4 regions of the Blastomonas sp. CCH9-A1 genome follow, and region 2 is predicted to be linked to each of the others. Evidence: predicted binding sites of a transcription regulator. Region 2 holds the regulator's gene; each other region holds the start of a gene.
What was found. The regulator LexA, encoded in region 2, represses DNA repair genes until DNA is damaged. The targets are predictions, from matches to a motif close to GTTCCNCNCTTGTTCT.
Positions count from the first base shown of each region.

Region 1: AX725_RS06490 (PA0069 family radical SAM protein) is a predicted target of LexA. The motif match lies at 2,133-2,148, and genes of this name have one in related genera.
Region 3: AX725_RS16230 (LexA family protein) is a predicted target of LexA. The motif match lies at 1,730-1,745, and genes of this name have one in related genera.
Region 4: AX725_RS01755 (putative DNA modification/repair radical SAM protein) is a predicted target of LexA. The motif match lies at 1,721-1,736, and genes of this name have one in related genera.

Region 1 is NZ_LSHM01000023.1:56,356-59,695, reverse strand. Features, by position in the region: gene AX725_RS06500 (tetratricopeptide repeat protein) at 1-266, shown strand, start outside; gene AX725_RS06495 (polyphosphate kinase 2 family protein) at 263-1,042, shown strand; gene AX725_RS06490 (PA0069 family radical SAM protein) at 1,039-2,121, opposite strand; gene moaB (molybdenum cofactor biosynthesis protein B) at 2,268-2,795, opposite strand; gene AX725_RS06480 (lytic transglycosylase domain-containing protein) at 2,799-3,340, opposite strand, start outside.
Region 2 is NZ_LSHM01000043.1:96,509-99,848, reverse strand. Features, by position in the region: gene AX725_RS13615 (thiol-disulfide oxidoreductase DCC family protein) at 1-194, shown strand, start outside; gene AX725_RS13610 (FAD-binding domain-containing protein) at 191-1,387, shown strand; gene lexA (transcriptional repressor LexA) at 1,456-2,178, opposite strand; gene AX725_RS13600 (molybdopterin molybdotransferase MoeA) at 2,266-3,340, opposite strand, start outside.
Region 3 is NZ_LSHM01000059.1:14,205-17,544, forward strand. Features, by position in the region: gene AX725_RS16225 (Y-family DNA polymerase) at 1-1,265, opposite strand, end outside; gene AX725_RS16230 (LexA family protein) at 1,262-1,693, opposite strand; gene AX725_RS16240 (hypothetical protein) at 2,449-2,919, opposite strand; gene AX725_RS16245 (hypothetical protein) at 2,973-3,340, opposite strand, start outside.
Region 4 is NZ_LSHM01000004.1:62,268-65,607, forward strand. Features, by position in the region: gene AX725_RS01750 (UdgX family uracil-DNA binding protein) at 1-447, opposite strand, end outside; gene AX725_RS01755 (putative DNA modification/repair radical SAM protein) at 452-1,702, opposite strand; gene AX725_RS01760 (DUF1993 domain-containing protein) at 1,812-2,381, shown strand; gene AX725_RS01765 (amidohydrolase) at 2,466-3,340, opposite strand, start outside.

The sequences.
Region 1 (3,340 bases), on a different contig from region 2:
CCTTCCGGGACCCTGGTCAGGCATGTTCGATCTGGCAGGCGCTCGATACCGAGGTGCCGGGTCAGAGTTCGGTCGTGTTCAACCTCGCACTGTGCGCCGAGCAGCGCGGCGAACTCGATGAGGCCATGACGCGCTACCGCCAGGCGCAGACGCTGCTGCCACGCGAACCGGCGATCCGCGCGGCGTTCGACCGGATTGCGGCGCGTCAGGTGGCGGAAGGCGATTACAATGCCCGCGAGGCGCGACTGGGGGGAACGGGTTCATGACGATCAAGCTGTCCGACTATGAGAAAGGCTCCGGCTTTGATGGCGATTATGACGCGGCGTTGAAGGGGCTGCAGGAAAGGCTGTCGCACGCGCATGCCCGGCACATCGTCCATGGTCACCGCGCGATCATCGTCATGGAAGGCTGGGATGCGGCGGGCAAGGGCGGAATCATCAAGCGGATGACCGCCGAATGGGACCCGCGCTATTTCCAGGTCTGGCCGATCAGCGCGCCGACCCCGTACGAGAAGGACCGGCATTTCCTCTGGCGCTTCTGGCAGAAATTGCCCGGCAGCCGCGAAATCTCGGTCTTCGATCGCTCCTGGTACGGGCGCGTGCTGGTCGAACGGGTCGAGCAGTTCGCCAGCGAGCGCGAATGGAAGCGCGGCTATGACGAGATCAACGAGTTCGAGGCGCAACAGGTCGATGGCGGCACCGCGATCATCAAGATTTTCCTGCATGTGACGCAGGCAACGCAGGACAAGCGCCTCGCCGACCGGCTGTCCGTCCCCGAGAAGCGCTGGAAGGTGACGCACGACGATTTCCGCAATCGCGCCAAGCGGGCCGACTATCTCGACGCGATGCACGACATGTTCCGCCAGACCGACACGCGCTGGGCACCGTGGAAGGTGTTCGACGGCAACAACAAGAAGGCTGCGCGCATCGCGGTGCTGACGCATATCGCCGAGCGGCTCGAGGCCAGCGTCCCTAAGTCCTTGCCCGATGCCGATCCCGAGCTCGTGGCGCTGGCGAAAGAGGCGTTCGGCTACAAGGGCTAGAACAGCTCGCCCTGCGTGCCGTCTGCCGGGGCGCGGAAGTGCGATGCATCCAGTACCCATTTGTACTGGTTGAGCCCCGCGCGTTTGACCGCGAGGCGGAAGCGGGTGCGAATCAGGTCGGCCCAGGGGCCGGACCCACGCATGCGCGAGCCGAAATCGGGATCATTGTCGCGCCCGTCGCGCATCTGCTGGATGATCGCCATGACCTTGGCGGCGCGATCGGGAAAATGTGCGTCGAGCCAGGCGCGGAACAGCGGCGCGACCTCGTGCGGCAGGCGCACGGGGATGTAGGACGCCGACAGCGCGCCTGACTCGCCCCCGGCAGCGACCAGCGCCTCGATTTCGTGATCGGTGATTGCAGGGATGACAGGCGACACGTTGATGTGCGTCGGCACGCCCGCTTCGCTCAGCGCTCGGATCGCGGCGAGCCGCTTGCGCGGGGCGGCCGCGCGCGGTTCGAGCGTGCGTGCCGTCGCGCTGTCGAGCGTGGTGACCGAGAGCGCGATGGCGACCAAGTCGTGCCGCGTCATTTCCGCCAGCAGGTCGATATCGGCGAGCACCCGGTCCGACTTGGTGGTGATCGATACCGGATGGCGCGCTTCCAGACAGACCTCGAGGATCGACCGGGTAATGCGATAGTCCGCCTCGAGCGGTTGATACGGGTCGGTATTGGTGCCCAGCGCGATCACCTTGGGCACATAGCCCGGCTTGCGCAGCGTCGTGCGCAGCAGCTTGGCCGCATCGGGCTTGGCAAACAATCGGCTTTCGAAATCGAGCCCCGGTGACAGATCGAGCCAGGCATGGGTGGGCCGGGCATAGCAATAGATGCAGCCATGCTCGCAGCCGCGATAGGCGTTGATCGACTGGTCGAACGGAAGATCGGGGGACGTGTTGCGCGAGATGATCGAGCGCGGGTGTTCGATCGTCACCGTGGTGCGCAGCGGGGCAGGGCTGTCGTCGATCGCGGCGCGCTGGTCGAGCCAGTCGCCATCGACCTCGCGCACCGGCAGGTTGAAGCGCGCCGACTCGCGGTTCAGCGGCGCGCCTCGGCCTTTGATTGGGGGCGGGTGGACGGACATGCGTCCAGATTAGAACATTTCAGGAACAAATGCCACCGCTTTGGTCATTCCCGCGAAAGCGGAAATCACGCTTATTCGTTGGCGGAGGCTGTAAGCGGGACCCCCGCCCGCGCGGGGGTGACGATGGATGGTGGCAGAGTGCTGGACTATTTCTCGCGCAGCCTTGGCATCAGCTCGATGAAATTGCAGGGCCGGTTGCGGCTGTCGAGCTGTTCGCTCAGGATGCCGTTCCACCCATCCTTGACCGCACCATTCGATCCGGGCAGCGCGAAGATATAGGTGCCGCGCGCGAGCACCGCGCAGGCGCGCGATTGCACGGTGCTGGTGCCGATGGTCTGATAGCTGAGCCAGCGGAACAGCTCGCCGAAGCCCGGAATGTCCTTGTCCTTCACCCGGTCGAGCGCCTCGGGCGTGATGTCGCGTCCGGTCAGCCCCGTGCCGCCAGTGGAGATGATCGCATCAATCTCGGGATCGTCGATCCAGTTGTTGAGCCGGACGACCAGCCGCTCGACATCGTCCTTCTCGATCGCGCGCGTGATCAGCTTGTGGCCCTTGCCGGTGATCAGCCCGGCCAGGATATCGCCCGATGTGTCGTCGGCAGCGGTGCGCGTGTCCGAGATGGTCAGCAGCGCGATGTTGATGGGCTTGAACGCCCGCGATTCGTCGATGGCCATCGCTCAGTTGTGCTGCACGGTATCCAGCCGGACAAGCTCGATTCCGCCGGCATGCGGAAAGCGCGGCCACATGCCCTGCGCAAGGCCCGTCGCGCTCTTGGAATTCACGCCCGCCTGCTTTTCGTACATCCAATAGTTGCGCAGGATGATGCCAACATAGGCGCGCGTTTCCCAATAGGGGATCGATTCGATGAACAGCAGCGGATCGCCATTGTCCCGCACCTTCTCGTTCCAGCGGCTGACCGGCAGCGGCCCGGCATTATAAGCGGCGATGATCTTGGGCAGCAGCCCCTGGGTCTCGGGCCGGGTGTTGAGGAATTCGAGATAGCGCTGGCCATATTCGAGATTCACCGCCGGCTGATAGAGCGCGCTGGCATCGAGCGACTGGCCGCGGGCGCGCGCCATGTCCTGTGCGGTGCCGGGGCGGACCTGCATCAGCCCGCGCGCATCGGCGGGGCTGCGCGCATCGCTGCGGAAGTTCGATTCCTGCAGGGTGTGCGCATAGACCAGCGCCGGATCGACGCGCCAGCCTTCCACCGGTACCC
Region 2 (3,340 bases):
ATGCGCGCGAAAATGGCGTGATGCTCTCTGGCGCAGCGGCCTTTGCGGCGATGTGGCGTGCCATTCCCCTGCTGCGACCGCTCGGTCTCATCGCGCGCTGGAAACCGGTGCTGGCGATGCTCGAGCGTGCCTATCTGCGCTTTCTCACGATCAGACCACGCCTGCAGGGCCTGCTGCGCGAGCGGCGGGTATGAGCGGGATGTTCGAACCGACGCGCGCGGCGGGCCTTGCGCGGATGAATGCCTTCGTGCCGCACGCGGGCCGCGCCTATGCCGAGGGGCGCAACAGCGATCTCGGGCCCGGTCGGCCCAGCGCGGTGTCGCAGCTTTCACCCTGGCTGCGCTATCGCCTGCTGAACGAGCAGGAAGTGTGCGCGGCGGTGCTGGAACGGCATTCGCTCGCGGCGGCGGAGAAATATGTGCAGGAGGTGCTGTGGCGCACCTATTGGAAGGGCTGGCTCGAGATGCGGCCCGGCATCTGGGAGCGCTTCCTCGTCGAGCGCGACGAGCAGCACGAGCGGCTGCGCAATGTCCGCGCGCTGGAACAGGCGGAAGCGGGCCGCACCGGCATCGAGGGCTTCGATGACTGGGCGCGCGAGCTGGTCGAGACGGGGTATCTGCACAACCACGCACGCATGTGGTTCGCCTCGATCTGGATCTTCACGCTGCGCCTGCCCTGGACCCTGGGCGCGGATTTCTTCCTGCGCCATCTGATCGATGCCGATGCGGCGAGCAATACCCTGTCCTGGCGCTGGGTCGCGGGCTTGCAGACGGCGGGCAAGACCTATCTCGCCACGGCCGACAATATCGCGCGCTATACCGGGGGGCGGTTTGCGCCGAAGGGCCTGGCGGAAATCGCCGAGCCGCTGACCGAAGCACCGGTACCTGCCGCAGCGCCCTTGCCTGCGGCAGGATCGGCCAGGGGTGCGCCGGCGCTGCTGCTGATCACCAGCGAGGACATGCACCCGGATGATGCGGTGCTCCGCGAGGTTGATATCTGCGGCACCTGCATCGCTGCCGATCCGGCGTTGCTCTGGGGTGAAAAGGCGCGCGGCTTCGTTGCGGATGCTGCGCACGACATGGCTGCGTCGCTTGGCGAAACCGGCAGGGCACCGGTGAAGCGGATAGATGCCCTGAATGCCGAGGCGATCGTGCAGGCGTCGCGTGAGGCGGGCGTCAACCGGGTGGTGACGCCTTATGCCCCGGTCGGCCCGGTCGCGACGCGGCTGACGGAAATCGCCAAGGCGCTGGCGGGCGAAGGGATCGAACTCGTCCAGGTGCGCCGGGCATGGGACGACACCTTCTGGCCGCACGCGCGCAAGGGCTTCTTCCCGTTCAAGCAGCATATGGGGCGGCTGCTCGAGGATATGGGGCTCACCCGCACCTGAGCCGCTTCGAGGGGAGCGGCCCGCCCATTCCGACGCGGACCCGACGCTCGCCGGGCCCGTATTCAGGATCAGTGATAGCGGCGCAGCAGGCCGGCGAGCTTGCCCTGCACCTGCACCTCGTGCGGCGCATAATATTGCGGTGCATACGAAGCATTGGCAGGATCGAGCCGGATGCGGCCGTTCTCGCGGCGCAGATATTTGAGCGTCGCCTCCTCGCCGCGCACCAGCGCGACCACGATCTCGCCGTCGCGCGCGGTTTCGGTGCGCTTGATCAACGCAAAGTCGCCATCGAGAATGCCCGCCTCGACCATCGAGTCCCCAGACACTTCGAGCGCATAATGCTCGCCCGCGCCGAGCAGGGCGGCGGGAACAGGCAGGATCTCGGTGCCCTCGAACGCCTCGATCGGCGCACCGGCGGCGATGCGGCCGTGCAGCGGAATTTCGAGCACATTGCTGTTCGCAGGCTCCGGCAACACCGCCTTGCGCACCGCGTCCATGCTGACGACATTGCTCCGCGCGGCATCGGCGCGCGCGGCGGCAGCAGCGGCGAGCTCCTTCTCGCGCGGCTTCACGCTCGCCTCTGGCAGCTTCAGGATTTCGAGTGCGCGCGCCCGGTTGGGAAGACGGCGAATGAAGCCGCGTTCCTCGAGCGCGCTGACCAGCCGGTGCACGCCCGACTTGGACTTGAGATCGAGCGCTTCCTTCATTTCCTCGAACGAAGGCGAGACGCCATCGGCCTCCAGCCGTTCCTGGATGAAGCGGATCAGGTCATGTTGCTTGCGGGTCAGCATCGCCGATGTTCCTTTTCTGCGCCGAACCTGCGTTCGAACGAATACGGAACAATTACGAAACAAAGACGGTCAGGTCAAGAGCTTGTGTCAAGTCCCGTGGCAAAGCGCGATATAATCGATCGGATCGCCGATTTTGGCCTCCGGCGCATCGATTGGCCGGACCACCAGCGCATCCGCCTGAAGCAGCGCCGATAGCGCTCCGCTGTCCTGATTGCTCAGCCGGATGAGCGCGCCATCGTGGAAGCGCGCACGCACGAAATCCTGGCGCGGGCCGTTCGCCGGGAAGGGTTCGCCTGCGATCGCCTGGGAGGTGGCAGGGACAAGCTGTTGATAACCCAAAAGCTTGCGCACCAGCGGCAGCAGCAGCAACGTCGCAGTGACATAGGCCGAGACCGGATTGCCCGGCAGGCCGAGCACGATCGCATCGCCCAGACGTCCGACCATCACCGGTTTGCCTGGTCGCATCGCGATCCGCCAGAAATCGACCGTTCCGCCGCTGTCGAGCAATGCGGGCTGGATGAGGTCGTGATCGCCGACCGATGCGCCGCCGGTGGTGACGATGATATCGGCCTGGCTGTGCTCGAGCAGCGCCGCGGCGATGGTGGCGCGGTCATCGGGCAGCAGCGGCGGGACGATCAGATCGCAGGGTAGGGAAGACAGCAGCGCAGCGAGCATCACGCCATTGCTCGCGGGGATATGCGCGGGTGAGGGGAGCGGGTTTCCGGGTGGGACAAGCTCGTCGCCGGTGCTGAGGATCGCGATGCGCGGGCGGCGGTGGACGGCGAGCGCGCCGTGCCCTGCCATCGCGGCAAGCGCGATCAGCCGCGCGTCGATGATCGCACCCGCATCAGCGAGTTGCGTCCCGTTTGCGAAATCATGGCCTGCGCGGCGGATATGCGCGCCGGGAGCTGCGGGGCCATCGCCGGTGAGCGTCAGCCGGTCACCCTCGCGCGCGACGTCTTCCTGCACCACGACGCAATCTGCGCCATCGGGGATCATCGCGCCCGTCGAAATGCGCGCGGCCTGTCCCGGCGCAAGTACGCCCGCGAAGGGCCGTCCCGCCGCGCTCTCGCCGATGACGCGCCATGGGCCGGGCAGGTCGGCGCTGCGCACCGCATAGCCGTCCATCGCCGACAGATCGGCGGCGGGCTGGTTGCGCTGC
Region 3 (3,340 bases), on a different contig from region 2:
ACTACGGGCAAGTCGCTTATTCGTGTCGTCCACGCTGGCGATTTCATGTCGGCGCGCATCTTCCAAGGCCGTTTGAACCCCTGGCTGCCGGGCACAACCGTCATGCGGCCGAACTTGCCGTTGATGTCGTCGATCGCCGCCATGAGCCGCTCGCGCTGGGCGGACTGGTCCAGGTCTTCGAATAGCGTGCGCGGCCGTGCATCGGCCGCCGCCAGCTGCTCGAGCATGATGCCCGCTTTCGTGAACTCGAAGCCGCGCCGATACGCGCGCTCGACCAAGCGCCGGGCAAGGGAGATCAGCTCGAAGCTGTCGGCGGTCATGGGATGCAGTGCCCCGCCCCGCGATGCGCCGTATTGCGGCCGATCCGGCTTGTGGCGGTTGGTGTGGAAGAACACCGCCATACGACCTGCCACGAGGCCGTGCTGGCGCAGCTTCTCGCCGGCCCGCATCGCGAATTGCGAGATTGCCCCCATCAGCTGTTCGAGGTCGGCAATCGGCGTGCCGAACGAGCGCGTCACCGCCATGCCCTTGCGATCGGGAGCGACGACTTCGACCGCGTCGGCCTGGACGCCGTTAAGCTCGGCCACCAGGCGCTCCAGTACGACGGTGCCAAGCCCCCTCGCCTGCCGCAACGGCATGTCGCGCACCTGGCCTGCGGTTCGAATGCCGAGATCGCTGAGCTTGCGCGCGGTTGCGCCCCCTACCCCCCAAACGTCCGCAACGTCGAACCGGTCCATCACGTAGCGGCGGATATAATCGTCGCGCAGGTCCGCGACGCCGTCGAAGATCGGGTTCTTCTTGGCGGCCGCGTTGCCGAGCTTGGCGAGCGTCTTGGTGGGTCCGAGCCCGACACAAGTCGGGATCGTGGTCCACTGCAGGATCTGCGCACGCAGCTTCTGACAATGGTCGACCAGGTCGAGGTGTTCGAAGCCGGTCAGATCGAGAAAATTTTCGTCTATGGAGTAGATCTCGATGTCGCGCGCGAACGGTTCGGTCGCCGCCAGCACGCGCCGTTGGATGTCTGCATACAAGGTGTAGTTTGAACTGCGGACCGCCACACCGTGCGCTTTTATGAGATCGCGGATCTTGAAGATGGGATCACCCATCTTGATGCCGAGCGCCTTGGCCTCCGCAGATCTGGCGACCGCATTGCCGTCGTTGTTCGAGGCCACGATCGCCGGGACGCCGCGAAGGGACAAATCCATGACGCGCTCAGCGGAAACATAGAAGGAATTACAGTCACATAAGGCGACCGGACCGCTCATCGGCGATAGCGCCTGACCAGCCCCACGACGACACCCCAGATCTCGGTGTATTCGTCGACCTCGATGTGCGGGTAGCCTTCAGCTTCGGGAACGAGCCAGAACCGCCCATCGAGCTTCTTGAGGCGCTTCAGCGTGCGATCGCCATGCACCACGGCAACCACGACGTCGCCGGCGATTGCCTGCTTCGCACGGCTGACCGCGACCAGGTCCCCATCATTGATTCCGGCTCCGGTCATCGACCAGCCTTCGACCCGCATCAGATAGGTGGCCGCTGGTTGCTCGATCAGCCATGCGTTGAGATCAATCGGATCATCTTCCTCGCCCTCGGCGGGGCTGGGAAATCCTGCCGGAACGCGCACCAGCGCGAGCGGGATCGAGGACCGGGTGTCGGCCCATTGGAGTTCTGTCAGTCGAATCTGGTGTTGCATCTGTGCCCGCTTTCGCGCGCTCTGGTAGCGCGAAACAGAACATGTAGGGAACAGCCAACCTGTGTTGGACGTCAAAAAGCCAGTCCGGCGATCAGAGAAGGTGCTGTAAACGTGCCAAAAACTCGGGCGCAGCACCCCAAGCGCCATGGAGTGCCGACGCCAGGCCGGCGATAGTCATCGCACCGATCGCTGCAATCTCGCTTATGAACGCCACGCGTCGCAGCCGGTATCTCCAACGATCCAAAATAATCAGTGCTCTAATGCGTTCAATTGGGGAATGTTTGCTTCCGCACAGGTTCTCGGAGTGCGACGACAAATTGAAAGAGCAAGGGTCCGATCTTCAACGTAAAAGCTCTGCCGTCAAAATCCTCGTGGATTTCCCCATGAGAGACGTGGCGAATGTCGCAATAAAACCAGTGCTTAGGCTCTTCTAAGGCCGAATTTGTGAGGTTGTTCGTCATTCTACCTCCTGTGTGAAGATTAACACCGAACCGTGAGACCCGCGAACCGACATATGGCGGTCATTTTTCAATTCATCGGCTCGAGGAGCGCCGTAGCTTCCGCATCATGAAGGGCGAAGTCGAGCGGTCGAGCTGCGGGATGCCGGCGAAGCGCGTCGATCGCGTAGCAAATGTGAAAGGAAGCGTCTGTCTGGCCTTCTCGATCAAACAAGCGCAACAACCAGAAGCACCCCTCGAGCATGGCCTCGAAGGATGCTCGGCGCTCGTCCGAACTAGCCGGCGAATGCGCGGTGCTCATTTTGCGCCAATACCGTCGCTGGCAGTCCGGCGAAGATACGCGCGGCGAACGGCTTCACGATCGGGCGCAGCCTTGAGGCGGACAAGGCGGGATTCGATGCCACCCTCGTTGCGGCCCAGCTCGCCCATGATGGCGGCGATCGGCGTCGTCTCATTGGTGAACCAGGCAAGGACGCGGGCGTCCTCTTCGGGTGACCATCCTTGCCCACTCCTCGGCCCGCGAGGCTTGGGTGGTTTTGACGGAGTTGCGCGAAGCGGCGGGCTAATCATTGTTGGTTCGTCCGTGAGGCGGGCGGCCGCTTCGACAAGGGCCAGCCATCCCTCCCGCGGCATTTCTATGACCTCGCCATCGGGCGAGCAGTACGTCCCATCAGCGCCGTCGAACGTGAGCGAGTGGAGCCGACCGTCAACCTCCCAGGAAAGTTGCGGTTTGCTGAGTCTGGTCGTCACGGAGGTCTCGGGTTTCATGGCAGCATTGTAGCGATTTTCGTCGCTCCGCTCATCTGTTCTATCGTGCGAAGTCAGACAGTTGCGCCTAGACTGGACCTAACGACGATACCCATGATCGCGACCGTCAAGGTCAAGAAACCGAACAGGATCTTCGCTAATCCAGCGCGGCGAGCCGCTGCTCCGGTGCGCATCTTTCGCGTGGTGCGATCGATCCGGGTCCGGACCGAAAGCCAGCCATCGAACACGTCGGTAAGCCCGTAGGTCATAAGCGCGAAGGCGATCAGCAGGACGAAGCCTTTCACCAGAGCGGGATCCACGACCATCAGAACCATGCCGGACAGCGCGAGGACCGTGCCCAGGATCTTGGTCACATCGAGCATCGGCATGATTCGATATAAGCGAACCGATCTGCTTACTCGAACGCGACCCAAGGGGCGGT
Region 4 (3,340 bases), on a different contig from region 2:
GATGCGATGCTCGGGCTCGAACCAGGCGATGTAGCGCTCGCGTCCGCATCCGTCCTCGCCCAGCCTGCGAAAGCGGACAAAGGCGTGCATCTTGTGCAGATCGCGCCGGATCGCCTTGTCGCAACGCATCAGCCAGTCGGTATCGGGATCGGTGCGCCGCTCGATCAGCTTGCGATCGTCGAGCGCGCGCCACAGCACCCGGTACAGTCGCGAGGGCACGCCATCGTCGCGATGGCAGATCACCCGGTCGGCAATGGCGACCAGTTCGCGGGGCAGGCTGACCGTACGCTGGGGCTGGAGCGGCGCGCTGTCGGCGAACAGTGAGGCGCTTTCGCCCGCAGGCCGCCAGACGATATCCTCGGGCGGCACGCGGGCGGCGAGCAGCGCTCGTGCATGGCCGCGCCACTCTTCGAACTCGCCCGGCTGCTGGAGGATGATCTCGCGCATGGCCCTACAGCGCGAGGCTCATCTGCTCGGGCGCCGGCGCGAAGCGCGCGCGCAGATTGGCGCTGTCGGTAAGGCCCCCGGGTCGCCAGTCGGCCGTGGTGACGAAGGGCAGCACCTTCTTCACCGAGGCGGTAAGGCGCGCCAGATCGCCGATGCGGATCGCGCCCAGCCGGCGTGCCGCGATAATCCGGTCAACCGCCTTGGTGCCGAGGCCCGGCACGCGCAGCAGCATCTCGCGCGGTGCGCGGTTGATATCGACCGGAAAACTCTCGCGCCGCTGCAGCGCCCAGGCCAGCTTGGGATCGATCGACAGGTCGAGCATGCCCTCGTTCGCTCCGGCCATGATCTCGGCGCGGTCGAAGCCATAGAAGCGCAGCAGCCAATCGGCCTGATACAGCCGGTGCTCGCGCATCAGCGGCGGGCGCACCGGGGGCAGGTCGCTGCTGGCATCGGGGATCGGGCTATAGGCCGAATAATAGACCCGGCGCAGGCGATAGCCCGAATAGAGGCTGGTGGCCGAAGCGAGGATATCGTCGTCGCGCGCGCCGTCTGCGCCGACGATCATCTGGGTCGATTGGCCCGCGGGCGCGAAGCGCGGCGGTTTTGCCTTCTTGAGCAGCCGGTCCTTGCGCGCCTCGACTGCATCTTCGACGCCGACGCGGACATTGGCCATGGTCTTGCGGATCGTCTGCGGCTTCTTCTCCGGCGCGAAGCTCTTCAAGCCATCCTCGGTCGGCAGCTCGACATTGGTCGAAAGCCGATCGGCATAGAGCCCTGCCTTGGCGATCAATTCGGGCGAAGCGCCCGCGATCGTCTTGAGGTGGATATAGCCGCCGAACCGGTGCTCCTCACGCAGCAGCCGGGCGACCTCGACCAGTTGTTCCATCGTATAGTCCTCCGACCGGATGATGCCCGAGGACAGGAACAGCCCCTCGATATAGTTGCGCTTGTAGAAATCGAGCGTCAGCCGGACGACCTCGGCCGGGTTGAACCGCGCGCGCGGCACGTTGCTCGACGCGCGATTGATGCAGAAGCGGCAATCGTAGATGCAGAAATTGGTGAGCAGGATCTTTAGCAGCGAGATGCACCGCCCATCGGGCGCATAGCTGTGGCAGATGCCCATGCCGCCGGTCGAGCCGATACCCTTGGTACCCGTGGAGTCGCGCCGCACCGTGCCCGAAGATGCGCACGAAGCGTCATATTTCGCCGCATCGGCGAGCAAGGCCAGCTTCTGCAGAATCGGTTTTTCGCTCATACTCCGCATATAGAGATTGGAACAAAGAAAGAACAGTTTAATTTCAAGCGAAAGGCTTTGCCGGCGGGAGGTTCCGGCTAAGGTGGCGCATCGCAAAAGGGACCAACGAATGAACCTCAAGGATACTCTCGTACCCAGTTTCGTGCAGATGCTGGGCGCGCTTTCGGCCTGGCTGGGCAAGGCGGAGCAGCATTTCGATGCCGAACAGTCGGCGCAGATCATGCAGGCGCGGCTGGCGCCCGACATGTTCCCATTGTTCACGCAGATTTGCTTTGCCTGCGTTCAGGCGCAGGAGGCGATGGCGCGGCTGCGCGGGCAGGATTTTCCCGATGCGATCGCGGCGTTGCGCGGCGAAGGGGTGGAAGCGGGCGCAAAGCCATGGACCATCGCCGATGCGCAGGCACGCATTGCCGATACCATTGCCATCGTGGAGGCAGCCGCAGATGGCCTGGCGGATGTCGCGGACGATATGGCAATCGCGCATGAACTGCCGATGGGCATGATCTTCGACTTCACTGCGGCCCAGTACGCGCGCGATTGGGCGATCCCGCAATTCTATTTCCACGTGATGACCGCCTATGCGATCCTGCGCGCGCAGGGCGCGCCGCTCGGCAAGATCGACTATGTCGGTCATCTGTTGCCATATCTTCGTCCGGGAACGATGCCCGGCGCAAGGTGACCGGCGGGCTGCGCCGGGCAGAGCGGGCGACTTGCACCAACTCTGCCCGGCGATCGGTGCGACCCGATGGCATGCCGCCACGGTTTATTGCGGCGTCAGCTGCGGATAGGTGATGCCCAGCTGCTCCAGATACGAGCTGTATTTGCTGGGATCGTAATAATATTTCTTCAGCTCGGGCCGGATGCGCTCCATCAGCTCCTTGTTGAGGTGGATGGCGGGCTGGTCTTCGGGGGTGAGCACCGGATCGTATTTCTGATCCTTGGTCTGCACCGTGGTAAAATAGGTCTTGGCGTCGCTGACCAGCTTGGGCGTGGTCATCACGTCGAGCACGGTCAGTGCCACCGCCTTCGCTCCCGCGACCGCGCCCTTGTGCGCGATCGGCGTCGCCATCGCGATCGCCGAGGTGACGTTATGCCCGATCATGCTGGGAATGTTCGACGGAAAGCGGATGGTGATCGTCGGCACCGTCCACATGATGTCGCCGATATCGTCCGATCCGCCGCCCATCGAAGTGCCGCGCGTTTCGGGCGTCGAGAGTGGCTCGACCGTGGTCTTGAGCGGCGCGATCTTGAACTTCAGCGCCTCTTGCACTGCCTTGGTAAACGCCTGGTCCTCGGGTGACCATTTGGGCATGCCGACCATCTCGATATTGGCTTGCGCGGCTTCGGCGAGCGGCTTGTTGCCGAAATTGGGTGCGGCATAGCCCAGCACCCGGCGGCTGACGAACGTGCCTGTCGCCTTGGCGGCGGCTTCGGCGATGTCGCTGCCGGTATTGTAGAGATGCCGGATGGACTCGAAATTCTGCTCGCGGAAATAATACCAGACCGATGCCTCGCCCGGGACGATATTGGGCTGCCCGCCGCCATTGGTGATGACATAATGCGAGCGCTGGGTGAGCGGCAAATGCTCGCGTCGCATGTTCCAGGCGATGTTCATGAGTTCCACCGCGTCCAGCGCGC